2 linked regions of the Desulfomonile tiedjei DSM 6799 genome follow. The protein of the gene in region 2 interacts with the protein of the main gene of each other region in a pairwise test. Links are inferred from orthologs where the notes say so. Each region holds a gene or a part of one and is shown on either strand. Other genes may lie near its edges.

Region 1 (4,060 bases), 1.0 Mb from region 2 along the record:
AATTCGTTAAGACGCGGCGCAATTCGGTTTTTAATCGCGAGATGAAAGCCAAAGGTGTTCTCCTTTTTCAGAAGCCGAATAAATTTCAGCTTACCCTCACCGGAGACATTAACGTCGAGATTCTGTCAAACGGGAAAATAATCACGATGACCCACGACGGCTCGGATGTGGAAGTCTTCAAAATTCACGGTGAGCGAGATCTTTCCAAATTTGCGGATCCTCTAATGCTTCTCATACAGAGTGTCGGCAACGGTAGTCTCCGGAAGTTCTCTGTGATGAAAAGCGAACAGCATGATGACGTGCTGACCACGGAAATCGTTCCTTCAAACCAGAACGAGTTCGAGCGCATACAATCAGTCAACCTGGCGATTATGGAATCCGGCGAAATCAAAAAAGTGGCTATAAAATTTAAGAATGGTGATGTTGATGAGACTGAGTTTGCTTCCTGGTCGCTGCTCGCTCAAGATGACCCGCAAATACTTTCATTGAATCAAAGACTGAATCAAATCAGCGAGAATCAGCGCTATGAAGCTCAGGATATAAAAGGGCGCGAAAATCAGGAAGAAGACGAAGACAAAGGAGTTGTTGATTCTTCACTGGCGCAGAGAATGCCTACCTATTTTCCGGAAGGTAACTGACATCTATATCCAAATTGATGAAGCGCCATGAATTCCCGAGAAAACGGGCTTGGTCCCATCCCTGGAGTTCCGGGCAAGCCCATACGCCCTGTTTGGGTACGTCAATGGCTGTATCGGGAAAACGTTCTCCTTTTTGAAAGAAACGCGCCTCCCATTTTTGACCTCTAATCCGGTAATATCTCCTGTCGATCATGTAACGGACGCTCGGTTATCGAGGTGACATCAATGACTTGCGCCACGGACTCTTAATATGTTTTTTGCACATTCCTCCGTACACCATGAGAGGAGATGTAAGCAGCAATGAAAGAACGCCCACAAGTCCAGCTATCATCATCAAGGGGATCATTGCTGTCAGGAACCACAACGTGCGTATTTTGGCAGCGGTCGACTTCTGCATTGAACCCTCTCAGTTACGGCGGGAGGCATGAACGGAGACTTTGTGTCCGCCTTTTGTCCTCAAAACACCCACAAGATCCCCCTGGGGCGTGACATTCCCGGAAAAGACATGTCCACTATAATGGCTTGCCTGAAACCGATTTCCATCCGTGACGCCCGAGAAATGGTAAGTGTTTTTCTTTCCAGCCGAATACACGTGTGCCACTCCCTGAATGTTGCTGCCGTTCTGTTCTATATTGGCCCGTATTGTCGATCCCATGACTGAGGCCTCATAGTTTCCCGATATGTCCCTCTGAGCGAACGCGGTAACGGTCAAGAGCAGAATCATCACAGTCACAAGAGCAGCAGATTTTCCATACATTGAAACCTCCAACGTTGCCGGAAACTTTTTTCGTTTAGATACCGGCACCGATAACTTGTTCCCAAATTTGTCCCACTATCAACAATGGTACTACTCGGCAGGATCGAGACTCATGGTATGTCCAAACGAACCGTTCCGGTAAACCAACGTTCTGCACGACGTGCCAGACGTCTGGCTTGGCGCGGATCTCCGAAGACAATCGCCGAGAACCTCCCTTCAATGCTGCGCACTATCAGTAAGCTTGAATGAAGTGTTCTCAATTCGCCCGAGTCTTGAAGTTCAGCAGCGCCCGATTCAAGAAAGAGCACGGAATCTTTGTCCGATTCTTCGACGGCAACCACGATGGTTTGAGCCATTCCAAGAAGAAAATGCCGATCCGGGCGGGGTGTCCCACTCTGCAAGAATATCTCCGGACTTCTTTCTTCGTATAGTGCGATAACCAGATCCAATTCCATGTCGAGTAGAGCAAAATCCGGATTCGGACTAATTGTCAACCGCATTACTTAGAACCGTGAGAAGCATGCAGAAGGAGTTCAGGCTTTTTCACGAGCCGTTGCCGGAGTGATTCGGCAAGAATCACCGTTGCTGTCTGGGCCACATTGAGAGAATCTATCGTGCCCAACATGGGAATCGAAATTGTGCCATCGCATTTTTCACGGACGAGTCTTCGGATACCGCTGAATTCGGAACCGAACACAACTGCGATCTTTTCGGTAAGATCCATGGCGTACACTGAGGAACTCGCGCGCGCGTCGGCAGCGTAAATCCAGAATCCCAGATCTTTTAATCCGTCAATTTCCCGAGCCAAATTTACGATTCTCGCAACCAGGACATGAGCAGAAGCGCCCGCAGCGGCCTTTTCTACAGCAGGAGTCACAGGAACGGCACGATCCTTCGTGAGAACGACGCCCGAAGCTCCCAAACAGTGGCAACTCCTCAGTATTGTGCCCAGGTTCGATGGGTCCTGAATCTCATCGAGGATTACCAGCAAACCTTCTGCCTCTTGGGACGTCAAATCACTCAAATCCGCATAGGGAAACGGTCCCACAGATGCTGCAATGCCCTGATGATGCTGAGATCCGCAAAACGCAGCGAGATCTTTGGGATTCATCTTGTTTATGGGGATTCCGGCGAGTTCAAACTGGGCAGTCAATGAGTCCAGTCTGCTGTCTCGGGAAATAAAGACTTCTTCTATCAAGCGTTTTCTTGCCCTGAAATTTTCCAGGACCGGATGAACCCCATAAAGAACAGTCTTGGTTGAGGATTTAGTCCTTTTCAATCGATATAGGTGCTTCTTTTTTGTCCAGGGATTCTTCAGCCGTCGGCATTTTCGCCAACACTTTGGATGCCGCTATTTCTCTCAAAGCCATGACAACCTCTCGGTTGTCTCTGTCGCGCACCGTCAGAGGCGCCCCTCTTTTTAATTCTTTCGTTCTCTTGGATGCAAGGATCACCAGAGCAAAACGATTCTCCACCTTCTCCAGACAATCTTCAACTGTTACTCTCGCCATTTGTGTCTCACTTATTCTATATTTTGTGTTTGTTCCCGGATCTTCTCCAGTTCCGATTTCATATAAACAACGTGCGATGAAATTTCCGTAGATGCTGATTTCGATCCCAACGTATTGACTTCCCGGTTGATTTCCTGAAGCAGAAAATCCAGTTTTCTTCCCAGGGGCGAACCTTCGGAGAAGAATCCCATGAACTGCTCCAGATGACTGTTCAGCCGGATCAATTCCTCTGTCACGTCCGACTTATCCGCAATAATCGCAACTTCTTGAGTAAGCCGGTCCGGGTCCAATTCCATGCCGCCTGTAAGTTCTTTGATCCGCCTCTCCAAACGTTCTTTAGCCGCAACCACTACCTGTTGGACCAGCGGCGAAATCCGGGAAGCGGTTTCTTTGATTGAGAGCAATCTGTTTTCGATATCATTCCACAAGGTTGCGCCCTCAGCGCATCTCATTTCATCCAGTGCTCTCATTGCAGTCCCGAGGCTCTCTTCCAGAAGCGGCCATTCGCTTTCCACGAGATCGTCCCGTTCGACTGGAACGACTACATCTTTCAGCCCGATAATGTCGCTTGCCTTTATCTCCGCTGTAAGATTGAATTTTTCTTGTATTCGCTTCAAACAGTTGAAATAGCCGGTCGCAAGCGATTCGTCCAGAGTCACCTCGACAAGGCCGTTTTTCCCGGCACTACGAGTAACCATTATATCGAATTTTCCGCGGTGCACACTATCTGTAACGGTTTTCCGAATTGCCGGCTCGAACACGTTAAATGCTCTCGGGAGCTTGACGGAGAGATCGAGAAAACGGTGGTTTACCGCGCGGATTTCCGTGATGATTTCAACTTCGCCGGAAGCCGAGCGGCCCCGGCCGAACCCGGTCATGCTCTTAATGGGGCGCGTGCGCATGCCGGCTCCGTTAACCTGCATTTGTATTGCTCCCTCAACTGGTTGAGAATCGAAATCAACCCGTTGTCGGCATAATCAGGATATGTCCATTCCAGAGGGTGGTAAGATCCCGATCTGTAAATGAGAGTAAGATCCGCAAATATGCCGTCTTTTAGATATATTCTATGGGCATTGTTCTTGCCTGTGGCCAAGACGAAATTCCCGAGGGTCATGAATCCCGGATCGAGATTGAATGTTCGCTTGCCGTCAATG
Region 2 (3,930 bases):
CGTTCTGGTTTTCGCGTCAGTCGTTTTCCACGAACTCAGTCATTCTCTCGTAGCCCGCCACTACGGCATAGAAGTCGTTGATATTACGTTGCTTCCTATCGGTGGGGTTGCCCGTATGCCGAATCCGCCCGAAAACCCGACCCAGGAGATCCTGATTTCCGTAGCAGGACCGGCAGCAAGTATGATCCTGGGTTTCTCTTTATGGTTCTTTGCTGAACTCTTCGGAACGGGTGTGAGTCTGCGGGATCTTTCCGTGGAAAAAAGCCTGCTGGCTCAACTCGCCGCGGTAAATTTCGTGCTGGCGATTTTTAATCTCCTTCCGGCGTTTCCCATGGATGGTGGAAGGATATTGCGAGGATTTCTGGCTCTTTATCTATCCAAGTACACCGCGACACGAATTGCGGTGGGAGTCGGCCAGGTTTTCGCTATTCTCCTGTTCTTCTTGGGAATATTTACCATGAATTTTTTCATGCTGCTCATTGCTCTGTTCGTGTACCTCGGAGCGGAAGCTGAAGAACGTTACTCGGGCATTATGCTGTCGCTTGGGGAAGCATCGGCAGGAGCGGCCATGATCACTCACATAGAAGCGGTCTCGCCCGACGCAACACTCGGCGATCTTGCAGCACTGTTCACCAGGGGATTTCAGTCCGACTTTCCTGTGGTGGATGACCGACGTCTGGTGGGATTGGTTACTCGAGATATGCTCGTGAACGGGCTTCACGAACAGGGCCCGTCTGCTCCTATTACTAGTTTTATGATCAAGGACTTTGCCACCGCAGTGGAAGACACTCCATTGACAGAGGTTTTTCATAAAATGCAGAACACCGGTATCAGAGCAGTTCCTGTGCTACGCGGCGGTGAGTTGAAAGGTCTGGTAACACTCGAACAAATCGGCCGGTACAATATGCTGTGCTCAGGCTATTCCTGTGAATTCCTGCATCCCGGAAAATCTTCGAAGGTGGTTGCACAGTGAAATAAACCAACGGCTCCTCTCGACCGGAGAAATCTGCAATGTATCTTGTAACTGCTGAGGAAATGAGGGCTTTTGACGCTACTGCGATTCAGGAATACGGCATTCCCGGGATAGTGCTGATGGAAAATGCCGGTCGAACAACGTTTCACATTATGAAAACGCGACTCGGACCAGATCTTCAGGATTTGAAGGTTTCCGTTGTCGCGGGTCCCGGGAATAACGGTGGAGACGGCTACGTGATTGCCCGATATCTGATCAATCACGGAGCCGAAGTCGAGACATTTCTTCTGAGTCCTCGCGACAAAATCCAGGGCGACGCGCTGATCAACCTGAAAATCCTGGAGCATATGACATCGCGTATTTTTCACGTCACCGATTCGGAATCCATGAATGTGGCGGCCAGAAAATGGCGCGAGAGCGAAGTGATTGTGGACGCAATTCTTGGCACCGGCTTGAATTCCGAAGTCCGTTCTCCGTACAGAGATGCCATTCTTGAGATAAACTCATCGCAAGCAATTCGGGTGGCAGTCGATCTGCCTTCCGGATTGGATGCGGATACGGGCAAGATCCTGGGGTGTGCAGTCAAGGCCGATATCACGGCCACGTACGGCTTTAAAAAAGTGGGCATGGCCGTATACCCCGGAATTGCTTACTGCGGCGATATCGAAGTCGTCGATATCTCCATACCGCTACCCGCAATAGAGAAGAATCCTCCGCAAGCAATGTTGTATTCAAGTCCCAACGCGGCGACCTACTATGGCCTGCGCATGAACCCCGAAGCCCACAAGGGGATTTTCGGACATCTGCTCGTCATTGGAGGTTCGCCGGGCAAAACCGGAGCTCCTGCAATGGCCGCACATGCAGCTTCACGGATTGGGGCAGGGCTTGTCACCGTTGGAGTTCCCGCGGCATTGAACTCGATTCTCGAAGTAAAACTCACGGAAGAGATGACAGCGCCTCTTCCCGAATCTGTCCCGGGATTTCTTGGGATAACTGCTCTGGAACGCTTGCTTGATCTGGCTGAAGGCAAACGCTGCGTTGTTCTCGGCCCCGGACTTTCCACGGAATACGATATTCCCGAGATGGTGCAGAGATTCCTGTCATCCTATACAGGATGGCTGGTGATCGATGCGGACGGCCTGAATGCCCTTTCGGGACGTATGGATATACTCAAGTCCACTGAAGCAAAAGTAGTCTTGACTCCTCATCCCGGAGAAATGGCACGGCTTACTGGCAAGAGTCCGCGGGAAGTGCAAGAGGACAGGATCGGAACAGCACGGAAGTTTGCCGTGGATTTCGGGGTCTGGGTAGTGCTCAAGGGAGCGGGGACTATAACCGCATCACCTGACGGCATGATTGTGATTAACACCACCGGCAATTCCTGGATGGCTTCCGGCGGTCAAGGCGATGTGCTGAGCGGAATCCTCGGCGGGCTGCTTGTCCAGAATATCCCTCCCGAAGAGGCTATCCCCTTTGGTGTCTTTCTCCACGGTCTGGCTGCGGACAGCCTTCTGGAAAAGGTCGGAAACTCGCCGATGCTGGCAACTGACCTGCTGCAGGAAATCAGGATACTGCTGGGCGGCAAACGTGAAGAATAAGACTTGGGGAACCTTTTTTGGTAAAAAAGGGTCCCCAAACGCCTCCAAAAAACTTTTAATATTCGTCTGAGTTGTCGTTTTTCTAATCGAAAAACGACAACTCAGACGAAAGCACAGAACATTGAAACAATTTGCGGTCGAGCTTCAGAAGTGCACCGAATCCCCTTCTTGACAAAATCCGCTGCACTACTTACCCTAGACTTCCTATAATGACCAAAACACGCATACATTCTTCCATTCAGGTGGTGAAGCAATGACGGCAATCTGGAAAGCCGCTGCAGAGCAATTCGAGCAAGTCCAGGATTTCGTAGTGGCAACGATCCTCGGTGTTCGAGGGTCTTCTCCCCGGCATGTGGGGACTCGATTTCTCGTAAAAAAGGACGGAGGAACCGTAGGAACTATAGGCGGAGGCCTCTTCGAATCTCAGGTGCAGGAATTTGCACTTCACGCATTGAATACTGGGACTTCCCATCGAGCGCACTTCTCATTTCAGGGAAAAGATGCGCAGTCCGTCGACATGATCTGTGGCGGAGAAGCCGATGTGCTTATAGAATTCATTTCTGCCGATGATATAAAAAAACAGGAAATCTTTCGGAAAGTCTTGGAGATTAAAAAAGAGAGAGCATCAGGATACTTTTTCACTACTCTGCAAACCAACCCGGGAAGTACCGGAGGTGCAATAAATCATCTGCTTCTCGATGGCGCAGGAAAGAAATGGGGTGGATTCTCCGGAGAAGAATCGGCTCTGGAAGCCATGCCGGCTCAACGTCTCTTAAAGCCGGCTCAGCTATTGGACGTGTCGGACTTATCAAGTCCTGTATTTCTCGAATGGCTCCATCCCACAGGAACGGTCTATATCTTCGGAGCGGGTCACGTTGGGATTTGTGTAGCGCATTTGGCTGCGTACGTGGATTTCAAAGTGGTCGTCCTGGATGACCGCTCGGAATTTGCCTGCATCGAAAAATGTCCTGATGCTGACGAAATTATTGTACTCGATGATTATGAATCTGCTTTGTCCAAGCTTCAGATAAACGAGGACTGTTATCTCGTGATCGTCACAAGAGGCCATGCGCACGATAAGACAGTGCTGGCTCAATGCCTGAATACTCCTGCTGCATACATTGGCATGATCGGATCGCGAAGAAAGACACAGCTCATATTTGAGCTGCTGATGAAACAAGGATTCAGCCGTGAAAGCATCGAGCGCGTACATGCTCCCATCGGCTTGCCTATCGGAGGCGAAACACCTCAAGAGATCGCAGTATCTATAATCGCGCAGATGATTCAGATCAGAAACAAGAAGGATTCGCCTCTGACAACCAAAAGTGTGTGCATGGGATAATCCGGAGGAAAAGCGCC

Evidence for each region. Proteins that work in one complex are often made in the same cells at the same time.
Region 1: the proteins of DESTI_RS08380 (region 2) and rlmB interact in binary tests that used the Escherichia coli proteins (3 or more experiments, as listed by UniProt). The link is inferred for Desulfomonile tiedjei DSM 6799 from one-to-one orthologs.

The regions. Positions count from the first base shown.
Region 1 is NC_018025.1:3,043,359-3,047,418, reverse strand. What follows is about bases 785-3,771. They hold rlmB (23S rRNA (guanosine(2251)-2'-O)-methyltransferase RlmB), read right to left. Parts: upstream 2,675-3,771; coding sequence 1,895-2,674; downstream 785-1,894. Other genes in these bases: DESTI_RS12755 (YicC/YloC family endoribonuclease), read right to left, coding at 2,918-3,771; rpoZ (DNA-directed RNA polymerase subunit omega), read right to left, coding at 2,661-2,906; DESTI_RS12770 (hypothetical protein), read right to left, coding at 1,506-1,895; DESTI_RS28845 (hypothetical protein), read right to left, coding at 1,045-1,395; DESTI_RS12780 (hypothetical protein), read right to left, coding at 847-1,035. In the rest of the region: DESTI_RS12785 (LolA family protein), read left to right, coding at 1-638; more of DESTI_RS29975, read right to left, coding at 613-784; more of DESTI_RS12755, read right to left, coding at 3,772-3,829; DESTI_RS12750 (DUF4416 family protein), read right to left, coding at 3,781-4,060. UniProt on the Escherichia coli protein: Specifically methylates the ribose of guanosine 2251 in 23S rRNA.
Region 2 is NC_018025.1:1,996,283-2,000,212, forward strand. What follows is about bases 435-3,291. They hold DESTI_RS08380 (bifunctional ADP-dependent NAD(P)H-hydrate dehydratase/NAD(P)H-hydrate epimerase), read left to right. Parts: upstream 435-1,011; coding sequence 1,012-2,571; downstream 2,572-3,291. Other genes in these bases: DESTI_RS08375 (site-2 protease family protein), read left to right, coding at 435-973; DESTI_RS08385 (XdhC family aldehyde oxidoreductase maturation factor), read left to right, coding at 2,825-3,291. In the rest of the region: more of DESTI_RS08375, read left to right, coding at 1-434; more of DESTI_RS08385, read left to right, coding at 3,292-3,913. UniProt on the Escherichia coli protein: Bifunctional enzyme that catalyzes the epimerization of the S- and R-forms of NAD(P)HX and the dehydration of the S-form of NAD(P)HX at the expense of ADP, which is converted to AMP.